4 regions of the Streptomyces sp. CRN 30 genome follow, and region 1 is predicted to be linked to each of the others. Evidence: riboswitches for the same ligand, from Rfam matches in the RefSeq annotation. Region 1 holds a riboswitch; each other region holds the start of a gene.

Region 1 (3,198 bases):
GACGTGCACGCGCTCGGCATGCAGTTCGGCATCTGGGTCGAGCCCGAGATGGTGAACCCCGACAGCGACCTGTACCGGGCGCACCCCGACTGGGTGCAGTTCATGCCGGGCCGCGGCCGCACCGAGCTGCGCAACCAGCTCGTCCTCAACCTCGCGCGCCCGGACGTCCAGGAGTACCTGTGGGAGCGGCTGGACACCCTGCTGTCCAGCGCCCCCATCGACTACGTGAAGTGGGACTTCAACCGCTGCTTCACCGACGCCGGCTGGCCCGGCGAACCGTACCCGCAGAAGCTCTGGGTGGAGCACGTGCACGCCTTCTACGCGCTGCTGGACCGGCTGCGGGCCGCGCACCCCGGCGTCGCCTTCGAGGCCTGCTCGGGCGGCGGCGGCCGCATCGACCTCGGCGTCATGTCCCGTACGGACCAGGTGTGGACCTCCGACAACACCGATCCCCTGGACCGGCTCGCCATCCAGCACGGCTTCAGCCAGATCCATCCCGCGCGCGTGATGGCCGCCTGGGTCACCGACAGCCCGAACGAGCAGCTCAACGGGCGGGTGAGTACGCTGGCGTTCCGTTTCGTCAGCGCCATGGCCGGTGTGCTCGGTGTCGGCGGCGACCTCAGCCGGTGGAGCGAGCGGGAACTCGCGGAGGCGCGGGACTGGGTGGCCCTCTACAAGGAGATCCGGCCGGTCGTCCAGCACGGCGACCTGTACCGGCTGCGGCCACCGGCGGGCGGGCCGAGCGCCGTGAGCTACGTCCTCGGTGACGAGGTCGTCGTCCTCGCCTGGCTCCAGGCCCAGCACTACGGGGAGCCGCCCGCACCGCTCCGGTTGCGCGGGCTCGACCCGAAGGGGATGTATGAGTGCCGTGAAACGGGTGAGACGTACCGGGGTGCGGTGCTGATGCACCACGGGCTGCCGGTCGGGTTGCGCGGCGACTTCGATGCGAAGGTTGTCAGGCTACGTCGTATTTGATTCCTTCGCCGGGATTGGCGTTCGGTGTCCAAGTGGCCCTGGTGTAAAGCGTGGTCAACGAGTCGGGCGTGACCAGGGTCATAGGAGTGACGTTGCGTGGTCGTCATGTCCACGTAATAGCCCGGAGTTGTCGGGTGGGTCGGGAAAAGGGGACGACCGTTCATCGACGGAGGGTGACCGGGACCTCCCCTCGACCACCCGGAAACAAGACGCACAAAAAATGCGAATGGTTGTCCCCGCACCGGTAAGTCGCCTACTTTCGGCGTCAATCCGGGCGGACGCCGAATCCTGCCACCGGCCGGAGCCGTCAACTCACCCGTACACGGCAGGAGCGGGGGACCCACAGGTACGACTGCCCGGTCCGGTCATCCGGAACGGGCTAGGGGTCAAGCCGTGCCCACCACGGCCGGGCATCTCCAGCCCGAACCCGACAGCTCACCTCGCAGGCGCCGGAGAGGAATGCGCCATGCCCGCCAAGGGTAAGCACCGCCGCCCGAAGACCCAGCGCTTCACCCGCTCGATCGCCGCCGCCGGAACCGGTGGCGCGGCGCTCGCGCTCCCCCTGATCGGGGCCACCGGGGCCCATGCCTCGGCCCCGGCGGAGGCCGTCACCCAGACCTCGGAGCTCCCCCGCCTCCCCCAGGCGCCGCAGCAGGCGGTGGCCCAGCAGGCCGCCGCCGCCCAGGCCGTCAAGCAGCAGGCCGGGACGTCCACCGCCGCCGCCGCGAAGTCCGCGACGACGCGGACGTACGCCGTGAAGTCCGGCGACTACCTGTCCCGGATCGCCGAGGAGCAGGACGTCACCGGCGGCTGGCAGTCGATCTACGCGGACAACCGCGAGGCGATCGGCTCCAACCCGTCCCTCATCCACCCCGGCCTGGAGCTCAGCCTCGACGGCAGGGCCCCGTCGAGCGCCGGCGCCCCGTCCTCGGGCAGCGGCGCCTCGTCCTCGGGCGGTGACTCCGGGTCCGCGGCGAAGAGCGGGGCGTCGGAGCGGAAGGCGCCGGCGGAGCAGCAGGCGGCGCCCGAGCGGAAGGCGCCGACGGAGCGCAAGACCGAGGCCCCGGCCGAGAAGCCGGCCGCCGACACGTCGGACACCCGGGCCCAGGGCAGCGGCGGGGGCAGCTCCGCCTCCGGCTTCACCCGCCCGGTCTCCGGCGCCGTGGGCACCTCCTACCGCGTCTCGGGCAGCATGTGGTCCAGTGGCTACCACACCGGTGTCGACTTCGCGGTCCCGACCGGCACCTCGCTCAAGGCCGTCGGCTCGGGCACGGTCGTCTCCGCCGGCTGGGGCGGCTCGTACGGCAACCAGGTCGTCGTCCGGCTCGCGGACGGCCACTACGCGCAGTACGCCCACCTGTCCTCGCTCTCCGTCTCGGTGGGCCAGACCGTGGGCGCGGGCCAGCAGGTCGGCCTGTCCGGCGCCACCGGCAACGTGACCGGACCGCACCTGCACTTCGAGATCCGTACCGCCTCGGGCTACGGCTCGGACGTCGACCCGCTGGCGTACCTGCGCGCCAAGGGCGTCTCCCTCTGACCGACCCTGACCGCCCCTGACCGACCCACCCACCCGGCGACGCACTCGTGAGGCCGGGCCCCGCCGACCGCGGGGCCCGGCCTCACGGTGTACGGAGCGGGTCGTTCCCCGGGCCGGTCTTATTCCGGAATTGACCAACACTTGACGAGTGGCTTATCTCACCGCCCGTCAACCCCTTCCTACGGTCGCGTAGCTCACATCCCACGGTGAAAGATGGACCGACGTGGCAGACGATGTGATGAGGCACGACAGCAGAACAGTGATCGGGTCGTACGTGGCGGTGGGCGACAGCTTCACCGAGGGCGTCGGGGACCCCGGACCCGACGGCGCGTTCGTCGGCTGGGCCGACCGGTTCGCGGTCCTTCTCGCCGACCGGCTCCCCGAGGGCGGATTCGGCTACACGAACCTGGCCGTGCGCGGGAAACTGCTCGACCAGATCGTCGCGGACCAGGTTCCGCGGGCGCGGGAGATGGCGCCGGACCTGATCTCCTTCTGCGCGGGCGGCAACGACATCATCCGTCCCGGCACCGACCCCGACGAGGTCGCCGAGCGCTTCGAGCGCGCGGTCGCCGACCTCACCTCGGCCGCCGGCACCGTCATGGTGACCACCGGGTTCGACACCCGCACCGTGCCCGTGCTGAAGCGCATGCGCGGCAAGATCGCCACGTACAACGGTCATGTGCGGG
Region 2 (3,198 bases), on a different contig from region 1:
ACGTCCGCCTCGTCCATCACGTCGTCGTGGTACAGCGTGGCGAGGTGCGTCAGCTCCACGACGACCGCCGAGGGCACGATGCCGGGGGCGTACGGGTCGCCGAACTGGGCCGAGAGCATCACCAGCAGCGGCCGGAACCTCTTGCCGCCCGCCTTCACCAGGTGCTGGGCGGCCTCGGTGATGAAGGGCACCTCGCTTTTGGTTGCCTCAAGCAACCCTTCCTCGACAGCCGCCATTCCGGCCTGGACATCGGCTTCCAGAGCCTGGTCCCGCACGCTCAGCCCGAACGGCCCGACGACGGTCACGAGGGGTCTCCTGTCTGCTGGTGTCTACCGGCGGTTACACGGCTTGTCGATAGGTCGCTGCCATCACTCAAGTCAGCGTATCCGGTCACGTTTCGATCACCGATAGCGCCCACCGTTACAGGCCGGTCCCTATCGGATCATGAACCGTATGTTTTTGATCAGGTGATATGAGCTGACATTCGGCGACTCGCCGGGGACTCCCTCGGGCGGCCGAGACCCACCGAAGTCCACCACTCCTCCCAACGCCACGCGACCCGGGAACGTCACCCATTCGGCACGCAAACCCCTGTTCCCTCGCCCGAGTGAGTACCGGCCGATCAGCCGACTGACCTATTGGCTCACCTTTGAGACTGATGCCCGATTTACCCTACTTGTTCATGCCCGTGAGTTGACTCACGCCGCCACCCCTTCCCCCGCGTGGCCCCCGAACACCCCCATCCCGTTGCGCCGCAGGCGAGTTGACCGTTCACGATCGAAAAGGATCAAGCACCCCAAATGCCTCAGACCAAGGTCAACAGGCACGTTATGTGAATCCCGCACTTGTTCCGGACATGTGCCGTCGCATACGTTCCCGGCCTGTCGGGAGGACGCCGAATCCTGCCACCACCCGACGCACACACATCCGACTCACTTCACGGCAGGAGCGGGGGACCCAGGTAAGTCGCCGCGCCGGTCACCGACCGGAGCGGCTCGGGGTGAAGCCGCGCTCACTCAAGAGCGCGGCCGGGCACCTCCCCGCCCGAACCCGACAGCTCACCTCGCAGGCGTAGGAGAGGACCCACCATGCCTGCTTTCGGCCTTCGGCGCCCCGCCGTGACCACCCGCCTCACCCGCAAGATCGCCCTCGCCGGCGTCGGTGCCGCCGTACTGGCGCTCCCGGTCGCCGGTGCGACCAGCGCCTCCGCCGCCCCGGCCGCCGACTCCACGACGGCCACCACCACGGCCGCCATGACCGCGGCCAACGGCTACAGCAACAACCTCGACGGCTGGATCCGCCAGTCGCTCGACATCATGGCCGACAAGGGCATCCCGGGCACCTACAACGGGATCTACCGCAACATCATCCGGGAGTCGTCCGGCAACCAGTTCGCGATCAACAACTGGGACATCAACGCCATCAACGGCACCCCGTCCAAGGGCCTGCTCCAGGTGATCAAGCCGACCTTCGACGCCTACCACGTCGAGGGCACCTCCTGGGACCCGTACGACCCGGTCGCCAACATCACCGCGGCCTGCAACTACGCCGCCGACCGGTACGGCTCCATGGACAACGTCTACAGCGCGTACTGATCCCCCGGCCTCCCTGGGGAACCCCTACGGAGCGGGAAAGAGTCGTTCGAGGACGACGGCCACGCCGTCGTCCTCGTTCGACGTCGTGACCTCGTCGGCGACCGCGCGCAGCTCCGGGTGGGCGCCGGCCATGGCGACCCCGCGCGCCGCCCACGCGAACATCGGGATGTCGTTGGGCATGTCGCCGAAGGCGATCGTCCGCCGGGGGCCGAGCCCCAGACGGTCCGCCGCCAGCGCCAGCCCGGTCGCCTTGGTGACGCCGCACGGCTGCAACTCCACCGTCCCCGGCCCCGACATGGTGACCGTCGCGAGCGAACCGACCACCGCGCGGGCCGTCGCCGCCAGCTCGTCGTCGGACAGCACGGGGTGGCGCAGCAGCACCTTGCTGATGGGCGCCGACCACAGGTCGTCGCGGCGCCCGACCCGCACCGCGGGCAGCGTCGGGTGCGGCATCAGATAGCCGGGCTCGATCAGCGTGAGCCCCTCCACCCCGTCCTGGTCGACGGCCGCGTGTACCTGGCCGACCTCCGCCTCGATCTTGCCGAGCGCGGTCTCCGCCAGTTCCCGGTCCAGGGTGACCGACCACAGCAGCCGGTCCGTGCCCGCGTCGTACACCTGCGCGCCCTGTCCGCACACCGCGAGCCCCGTGCTTCCGAGACCCCGCAGCAGCTCCCGTACGCGCGGCGCCGGCCGCCCCGTCACCACCAGGTGGTACGCGCCCGCCCGCGCCACCCGAGCGAGCGCGGCCCGCGACCGCTCGGAGACGGTGTCGTCGCCGCGCAGCAGCGTTCCGTCCAGGTCGGTGGCGACGAGTGCGTAAGCGGTGGGCTCCATGATCAGAGAATACGGACACCGGAGGCCCCCGACTCACCCTCGTACCGCGCGCATACCGCGCGCATACCGCGCGCCCGCCGCACGCGCACCACGGATGTACTGCGGGCGCCGTCCGACACATCTGTCCGAAACCTGTCGCAACACCGGCTAAAGGCGGTTAAAGCGCTGTGCACCAGTTGGCAACAACATGCTCCGCTCTCTACCCTCCGGGCGGCCCCAGGGGTACCTTCCTTCTGTCCAGGGGGACTTGATCGGGGGGTCGGGTTGAGCAGCGGACGCATTCGTGTGCTGAGGCCGGGGGAACTGGGCGAGGGGGACCGGGAGCACTGGCGTGAACTGCGCGCCAAATCGCACGCCCCTCGCAACCCCTTCATGGAGCCGGAGTTCACCGAGGCCGTGGGCCGGGTCCGCCCCGGAGCGCGGGTGGCGGTGGTGTACGAGGGCGACGAGACCGCCGGTTTCCTGCCGTACGAGCGCGGGCCGCTGGGCCAGGGCCGCGCCATCGGGCTCGGTGTCTCGGACTGCCAGGGCGCCGTACTGCGCCAGGGCCCGCCGCCCGACACCCGGCAGCTGCTGCGGGCCTGCTCCCTGTCGAGTTTCGCCTTCGACAACCTGGAGGCGGACCAGCCGCTGTTCACGCCGTACGCCGCCGAGTCGTACGCCTCGCACGTCATCGACGTAGCCGCGGGCTACCCCGCCTACGAGCGGGACCTGCGCACCCGGTCGCCGAAGTTCCTGAAGACGACGCTGGCCAAGGAGCGGCGGCTCG
Region 3 (3,198 bases), on a different contig from region 1:
GCCGAGCCGTACGCCCTCGGCAGCCTGCGGGCACGGCGGCTGGCCCGCGACCACGCCGGGCACCACGGGGGCCCGGCGGCGGCCCGCGCGGTCACCGAGTACGAGACGTACGCGACCTCGCTCGCCCTCCTGCGGCGCCGTGGGCGCCGGGGCCGGGCGGGCGCCGACTTCGTCGTACGGGAACGGGAACTGCTCTTCGAGCTGTGGCGGCGCCGGGAGATCGCGCGGCCGGCGTTCGGCTACGCGGCGCGGGCCGTGGCACCGGGCCCCGCGGCGGCCTGGCCGGCGTACGCGCACACCCATGGCCACGGGTACGGGTACGGCTACGGCTACGCACCGGTGCACCAGCCCGGCCCGGTCGCGCCCCACTCCGGGCCCGAGCCGTATCCCGCGTACAGCACGCACTCCGCGCACGACCACAACCCCTACCGGTCGTAGACGTCACGCGGACAGCCGCCGCTCGCGGGACACGGCCCCTGCCGCACCGGCGCCGTCAGCGTGCCTCGGACGCCTCCGTGAGCCGGGCGAGCTCCTCGTCGGTGAGCGTCAGATCGCCCACGGCGTTGCCGCCGGCGGCCGTGTAGGCGTCGAGCACGGCGAAGGACCGTGCCTCGTCGGCGGTCCAGCCGAAGACGTTGCCGCCGAGGGCGAGCGGGAACACCTCGAGGTCGGACGAGCCGAGCTTGCGAAGAGAAGTCATGCTTCACTTCAACGTCCGAGCCGGACGTACGCATTGCGTACGTCCGGCCGAAGAATCGTGAACAGTGAGCAGCCCGCAGGAGCTACGCCAGGGGTGACGTCAGGGGTTGAGGCCCTTGCTCTGCAGCCACGCCATCGGGTCGATGCCCGAGCCGCTGCCGCCGGGGTGGACCTCCATGTGCAGGTGGGCGCCGGTGACGTTGCCCGTGGCGCCCACGCGGCCGATGACGTCGCCGGTCGCGACCTTCTGGCCGACGCTGACGCTGATCGAGGACTGGTGGGCGTACCAGATCTCGGTGCCGTCGTCGAGGGTGAGCACGGTCTTGTAGCCGTACGAGCCGTCGTAGCCCGCCTGCGTGATCGTGCCGCTGTGGACCGCCTTGAGCAGGGTGCCCGTGGGCGCGGCGAAGTCGATGCCGGTGTGGTAGCCGGAGGACCAGTAGGCGCCGGCCTGACCGAAGGTCGAGGTGATGGTGTACGAGGAGGTCGGGAGCACGAACTGCCGGGCGAGCTTCGCGAGGCGCTCGGCCTCGGCCTTCTTCGCGGCCTCCTCCTCCGCCTTCTTCTTCTCGGCGGCGGCCTTCTCCTCGGCGGCCTTCCGCTCCTCGGCGGCGCGCTCGGCGGCCTCCAGCGCGGCCTTCTCCTCGGCGGCGGCCGCGGCGGCGGCGTCGACCTGGTCCTGCTGCGACTCGGCCTGCTGCATGATGCGGGCGCGCAGCACCTCGCCGGCGTCCGAGGTGCCCTGCTCGCCGTCGGCGACGGTGAGGCCGGCGGTGCTGAGCGCGGTGGCGGAGCCCTGGGGCTCCTCGTCGGTGTCGGCGGCGAACACCGATCCGACGTTCGGCAGGTCGGGCATCGATATGGACACCGGGGGCTTGCCGGTCTGCGCGGTGGCCATGCCGCCCGCGCCGACCGCGGCTATGACGCCGACGCCGAGAACGGTGGAGCTGCGGGCGAGTCCACCGCCGCGCTGCTTGGCCACGCGGTGCCGGCCGCGCACGGGACGGACGGAGTCCGCCGTGGGGTTCCACTCCTGCCAGGGACCCTCGTTCTCACCGTTGTAGGTGCCGTAGCCGAAAGTGTCGCCGTTCTTCTGGCTCGGCATGAAGGGGTCGACCGGAGTTTCGGTCGCAGGCCGGTTGGACGCCACGTAGGCGTACTCCTTTCCTTCCTTCTCGCCTACCGGGTTAGCTGACGGGTTCGGAACAGGAAGGTCTCCTACGCGCGTATACCGGCCGTGTCTCCACGGCGATATCCGCACGATTCACCCCAATTGGTGGTTCCCCGGTTCCCTTGCGGGATTCGGCGCGTGCGCACGGAGCCGTCTCTTGTGACGGCTGGGACTACCGCGCTGCGTTATCGAACGTTAATAGACGCGCAGGCCGTATTCCAAGCAGTTCCATGTGATCGTTGCGACTTTCGCGCCGGACCAAAGGGTCATGGCATGCGGAAATCGGGCGAGTTGCCTCCGGCCGGGAAACATCCAAGTTTCTGATGGTGCGTCAGTTGTTATGCGGCGGGAGTCGCCCGGACACGCTTGGTGACGGCCTCGCGGCCCGGTCAGCCCGCCGTGCGTTCCGTCAGGCCGGTCAGCGCCGGCGACGACGTCGGCATCGCCGGCATCGTCAACTCCGCCAGCGGCAGGGTGTGCTGGGTCTGGAGGACCTTCGCCCGCAGGTACCGGACGTTGTGGTCGGTCGTGAAGACGCCCGTGGCGACGCGGTCACGGACCTCGACCCCCAGGTCGCGCAGCTGCCGCGCCTTGTCGGGGTTGTTGGAGAGCAGGTCGAGCCCGTCGAGGCCGAGCGCCCGCAGCATCTGGGCGGCGGCGGTGTAGTCCCGGCCGTCCTCGGGCAGGCCGAGGGCCGCGTTGGCGGCGTAGGTGTCGAGGCCCTCGTCCTGGAGCGCATACGCGTCGAGCTTGTTGTAGAGACCGATGCCCCGGCCCTCCTGACGGAGGTAGAGGAGCACTCCGCCGCGGTCGGCGATCCGCTCCACCGCCTCCCGCAGCTGCGGGCCGCAGTCGCAGCGCGCCGAGCCGAAGACGTCCCCGGTCAGGCACTCGGAGTGCAGCCGGACCAGCGGCGTCGCGCCGGGCGCGAGCTCGCCGAGGACGACGGCCACGTGCTCCTGGCCGTCGGCCAGTCCGTGGAAGGTGACCAGTTCGGCGTCGACGGAGTAGCCGTCGTGGAAGCGCAGCGGCACCCGGACGCGGGCGCGCGGGGTGGCGACGGGGAGGTCGGTCATGCGGGTCTCCGTTGCAGCGGGTCCTTGCTTCACTTTTGAAGCACGGCGGCGCACAGGACTCTAGCTCTGCTTTAAAGTTCAAGCAACCAGTTCGGGTGACCGACCGGCGACCGTCCGGAGTGAGCCACGGCAGGCGCACCCCGTCACGCGGAAGGGCAGGACCTCCTGCGCCACGGCAGTTCGTCGGGCGGCCGCACGGCCCGCGGTCCGTCGCCCTGGACGGCCTCCGCCACACTCAGGCAGATCCGCTCC
Region 4 (3,198 bases), on a different contig from region 1:
ATCCGTACGCCCCGCACGCCACACGCGGCGCGCCGGCCTCGCCGTCAGGCCACCGCCGCGATCCGGGTCCTGATGTCGGCCGGCGACAGCGTCCCCTTGGCCGTGACGTGGTCGCCGGAGGACTCGCCGCGCAGCCGGCGGCCGATCCACGGCACCAGGTACTCCCGCGCCCAGTGCACGTCGTCCCGGCGGACCTCCAGCGTGCCGCGCGGCGGCAGTGGCGGCCAGGGCTGGTCCGGGTCGGCGGGCACCGGCAGGCCGAGGAGCTGCCCGGCGCGGAGCGCCACGCGCGTGTGCCCCTCGGGAGAGAGGTGCAGCCGGTCGTTGTCCCAGGCCCGGCGGTCCTGGACGCTGCGCAGCGACCACAGGTCGAGCACGGGGCAGCCGTAGCGGTCGGCAACGGCCCGCACGTGCCCGTTGTACGTCGCGATCTTGCCCCGCAGGTGCTTGAGGACCGGTATCCCGCGGGTGTCGAACCCGGTCGTCACCAGGACCGTCCCGGCCGTCGCGGTGAGCGCGGCGACCGCCCGCTCGAACCGCTCGGCCAGCTCGTCGGGGTCGGTGCCCGGCCGGATGATGTCGTTACCCCCCGCGCAGAACGACACCAGGTCGGGTGCGAGCTCGGCGGCCCGGGGTACCTGGTCCTCGACGATGCGGTCGAGCAGCCGGCCGCGCACGGCCAGGTTGGTGTAGGTGAAGTCGCCCTCCGGCCGCCGGTCGGCGAGGAGGACGGCGAAACGGTCGGCCCAGCCGACGAACGCCCCGTCCGGGCCGCGGTCGCCGACGCCCTCGGTGAAGCTGTCGCCCACCGCCACGTACGACCCGATGACTGCTCTCTCGTCGCTCTTCTCACTCTTCGAATCGTCCACGTCGGCCCATGATTCACCTCTGTTTGTGACCTACGCGACCGTAGGCAGGGGTTGACGGGCGGTGAGAAAAGCCACTCCTAAAGTGTTCACCAATTCCGGAATAAGCGCGGCCCGCCGCAGAAGCGGCGGGCCGTGCTCGCGGGGAGCGGAATTCAGACGGAGACGCCCTGCGAGCGCAGGTACGCGATCGGGTCGATGTCCGAGCCGTAATCCGGCGTGGTGCGGATCTCGAAGTGCAGGTGCGGTCCGGTCACGTTGCCGGTGGCGCCGGAGAGACCTATCTGCTGCCCGGCGGTCACGGAGTCACCGCTGGAGACGGAGAGCGCGGACAGGTGGGCGTACTGGGCGTAGTGGCCGTCGGCGAGCTGGATGACGACCTGGTTGCCGTACGCGCCGCCCCAGCCGGCGGAGACGACGGTGCCGGCGCCGACGGCCTTCAGCGAGGTGCCGGTCGGGACGACGAAGTCGGTGCCGGTGTGGTAGCCGCTGGACCACATGGAGCCGGACTGGTGGTACGGGGTGCCGACGGTGCCGCCGCTGACGGGCGAGACGAAGCCGGCGGAGGTGTCGTCCGTCGCGGCCGCCGCGGTCTTGGCGGAGGAGGCCGTCGCGTTCGTCGTGCCGGCCTTGTCGCCGCCGTCGAGGGTGAGCTTCAGACCGGGGCGGATCAGGGCCGGGTCGTCGCCGATGGCGTCGCGGTTGTCGGCGTAGAGCTGCTTCCAGCCGCCGTCGACGTCCTGGGCGTCGGCGATCTTCACCAGGGAGTCGCCGGCCACGACGGTGTACGTGTCCTGCTGCGCGTCGGCGGCGTGGGCGCCGGCGGCTCCGATCAGCGGCAGCGCGAGCGCGGCGCCGCCGGTTCCGGCGGCGGCGATGGTGCGGGCCAGGCGGCTGGTCCTGGTACGACGGTGCTTACCCTTCGCGGGCATGTCGAGTTCCCTCTCCGGCGCCTGCGAGGTGAGCTGTCGGGTTCGGGCTGGAGATGCCCGGCCGTGCCGTGGGCGCGGCTTGACCCCTAGCCGTCCCGGGAACCGGAACAGGCGGTCGTACCTGTGGGTCCCCCGCTCCTGCCGTGACGGGTGGTGAGTGGGTTCGGGCTCCGGGCGGCGGCAGGATTAGGCGTCCGTCCGGATCGGTGAGGAACGTAAGGGACCAGGACGCACAGGGACAAGCGTGGGTTGCGCGGGAAGGGTGTTCCGCTTGATCCACCGCGAGGAAGATCCGTCACCCTCCGTGCACCGCGGCCGGGCCGCCGGGGGTGAACGCCCATGACAGGGCCCTGTTTTGCATGGGCATGAAAAGGGGCACAACGTCACGGATCTCGCATATCTATGACGCTGCTCACGTGCCCCGATCCGTCGGGCACGGGATCGGGGCACGTCAGGGCATACCGTTCTATTCGGACCGCGCTAGCCGGCCGGCACCGTCACGACCGCCTGCGCCGTACGAACTCGCTCGCGGCCTGGCGCCCCTCCTCGACCAGCGCCTCCCTTGCCTCCTCGCCGATGCCGAAGTCGGTGATGCCGACGTTCTGACAGGCCACGGCGAACGTCCGGTCCCGGACCCCCGGCCGCTCCAGGCTCGTCTGGTCCCGGCCCACCAGGGCCGTCGCCACCACCTGTTGCAGCAGGCGCAGCACCGGGGACATCACCACGGCCGCGGCCGGGAAGAGCTGTGCGATCCCGGCGGGCAGCTCGGGCAGGATGCGCACGCCGATCGTGTCCCACCGGGCGGGTTTTCCGTCGGTGCGGTCCCAGGTGTCCACGGCGAAGTTGGACAGGATGCCCCCGTCCACGATCACCGACTGCTCGCCGGTCGCGCGGTGGGTCAGGGTGCACGGCCGGAAGTAGAACGGGATCGACAGCGAGCAGCGGACCGCGTCGGCGACCTTCTGCTCGTCGGGGTCGAGGTCGTAGAGCCAGTAGTCCCAGGGGAGCCTGAGCAGCCGTCCGTGGGTCACATCCGTGGCCATCACGACCAGTTTGTACCGTTTGTTCTCCGGCAGGTCGCTGTCGCCCTCCGGGTCGTCGTAGCGGAGCTGGCCGAAGGTGGTGACGCCGAGGTCGCCCAGTTCCCGCTCCAGCCAGTCGCGGATCCAGTCGCCCCGGTAGGCGCCGCGCCCGCCGAGGAGGGAGATGCCCTCGCTCAGCAGCGGCAGGCCGGGCGGCCCGCGGTCGGGGATGCGGGTCAGGTCCAGGCGGTTCATGATGTCGCGCAGTTCCTTGGGTCCCACCCCGGCGGCCACCAGGGCCGCGGCGATGGCGCCCACGGACGTACCGGCGACCCGGGGAAAGGCGTAGCCCTCCTCCAGCAGGCCGATGACGGCGCC

The links. Region 1 has a riboswitch for cyclic di-AMP ahead of UW392_RS16025 (LysM peptidoglycan-binding domain-containing M23 family metallopeptidase). Riboswitches for the same ligand answer to the same signal wherever they lie in the genome.
Region 2: it holds a riboswitch for cyclic di-AMP, as region 1 does, so the genes downstream of both, UW392_RS55525 (transglycosylase SLT domain-containing protein) here and UW392_RS16025 (LysM peptidoglycan-binding domain-containing M23 family metallopeptidase) in region 1, are expected to answer to the same signal.
Region 3: it holds a riboswitch for cyclic di-AMP, as region 1 does, so the genes downstream of both, UW392_RS02040 (M23 family metallopeptidase) here and UW392_RS16025 (LysM peptidoglycan-binding domain-containing M23 family metallopeptidase) in region 1, are expected to answer to the same signal.
Region 4: it holds a riboswitch for cyclic di-AMP, as region 1 does, so the genes downstream of both, UW392_RS56960 (LysM peptidoglycan-binding domain-containing M23 family metallopeptidase) here and UW392_RS16025 (LysM peptidoglycan-binding domain-containing M23 family metallopeptidase) in region 1, are expected to answer to the same signal.

The regions. Positions count from the first base shown of each region.
Region 1 covers NZ_JAVRHI010000160.1:1,369-4,566, reverse strand. The annotation lists gene UW392_RS16030 (alpha-galactosidase) at 1-975, shown strand, start outside; cyclic di-AMP (ydaO/yuaA leader) riboswitch at 1,245-1,437, shown strand; gene UW392_RS16025 (LysM peptidoglycan-binding domain-containing M23 family metallopeptidase) at 1,442-2,512, shown strand; gene UW392_RS16020 (SGNH/GDSL hydrolase family protein) at 2,772-3,198, shown strand, end outside.
Region 2 covers NZ_JAVRHI010000491.1:50,539-53,736, forward strand. The annotation lists gene UW392_RS55520 (polyprenyl synthetase family protein) at 1-305, opposite strand, end outside; cyclic di-AMP (ydaO/yuaA leader) riboswitch at 920-1,085, shown strand; gene UW392_RS55525 (transglycosylase SLT domain-containing protein) at 1,089-1,595, shown strand; gene UW392_RS55530 (HAD family hydrolase) at 1,620-2,429, opposite strand; gene UW392_RS55535 (GNAT family N-acetyltransferase) at 2,715-3,198, shown strand, end outside.
Region 3 covers NZ_JAVRHI010000017.1:16,914-20,111, forward strand. The annotation lists gene UW392_RS02030 (PrsW family intramembrane metalloprotease) at 1-438, shown strand, start outside; partial or broken gene UW392_RS02035 (aldo/keto reductase) at 557-700, opposite strand; gene UW392_RS02040 (M23 family metallopeptidase) at 800-1,849, opposite strand; cyclic di-AMP (ydaO/yuaA leader) riboswitch at 1,861-2,017, opposite strand; gene UW392_RS02045 (GTP cyclohydrolase II) at 2,260-2,946, opposite strand; gene UW392_RS02050 (MarR family winged helix-turn-helix transcriptional regulator) at 3,090-3,198, opposite strand, start outside.
Region 4 covers NZ_JAVRHI010000500.1:11,204-14,401, reverse strand. The annotation lists gene UW392_RS56965 (SGNH/GDSL hydrolase family protein) at 45-869, opposite strand; gene UW392_RS56960 (LysM peptidoglycan-binding domain-containing M23 family metallopeptidase) at 1,022-1,798, opposite strand; cyclic di-AMP (ydaO/yuaA leader) riboswitch at 1,802-1,957, opposite strand; gene UW392_RS56955 (patatin-like phospholipase family protein) at 2,296-3,198, opposite strand, start outside.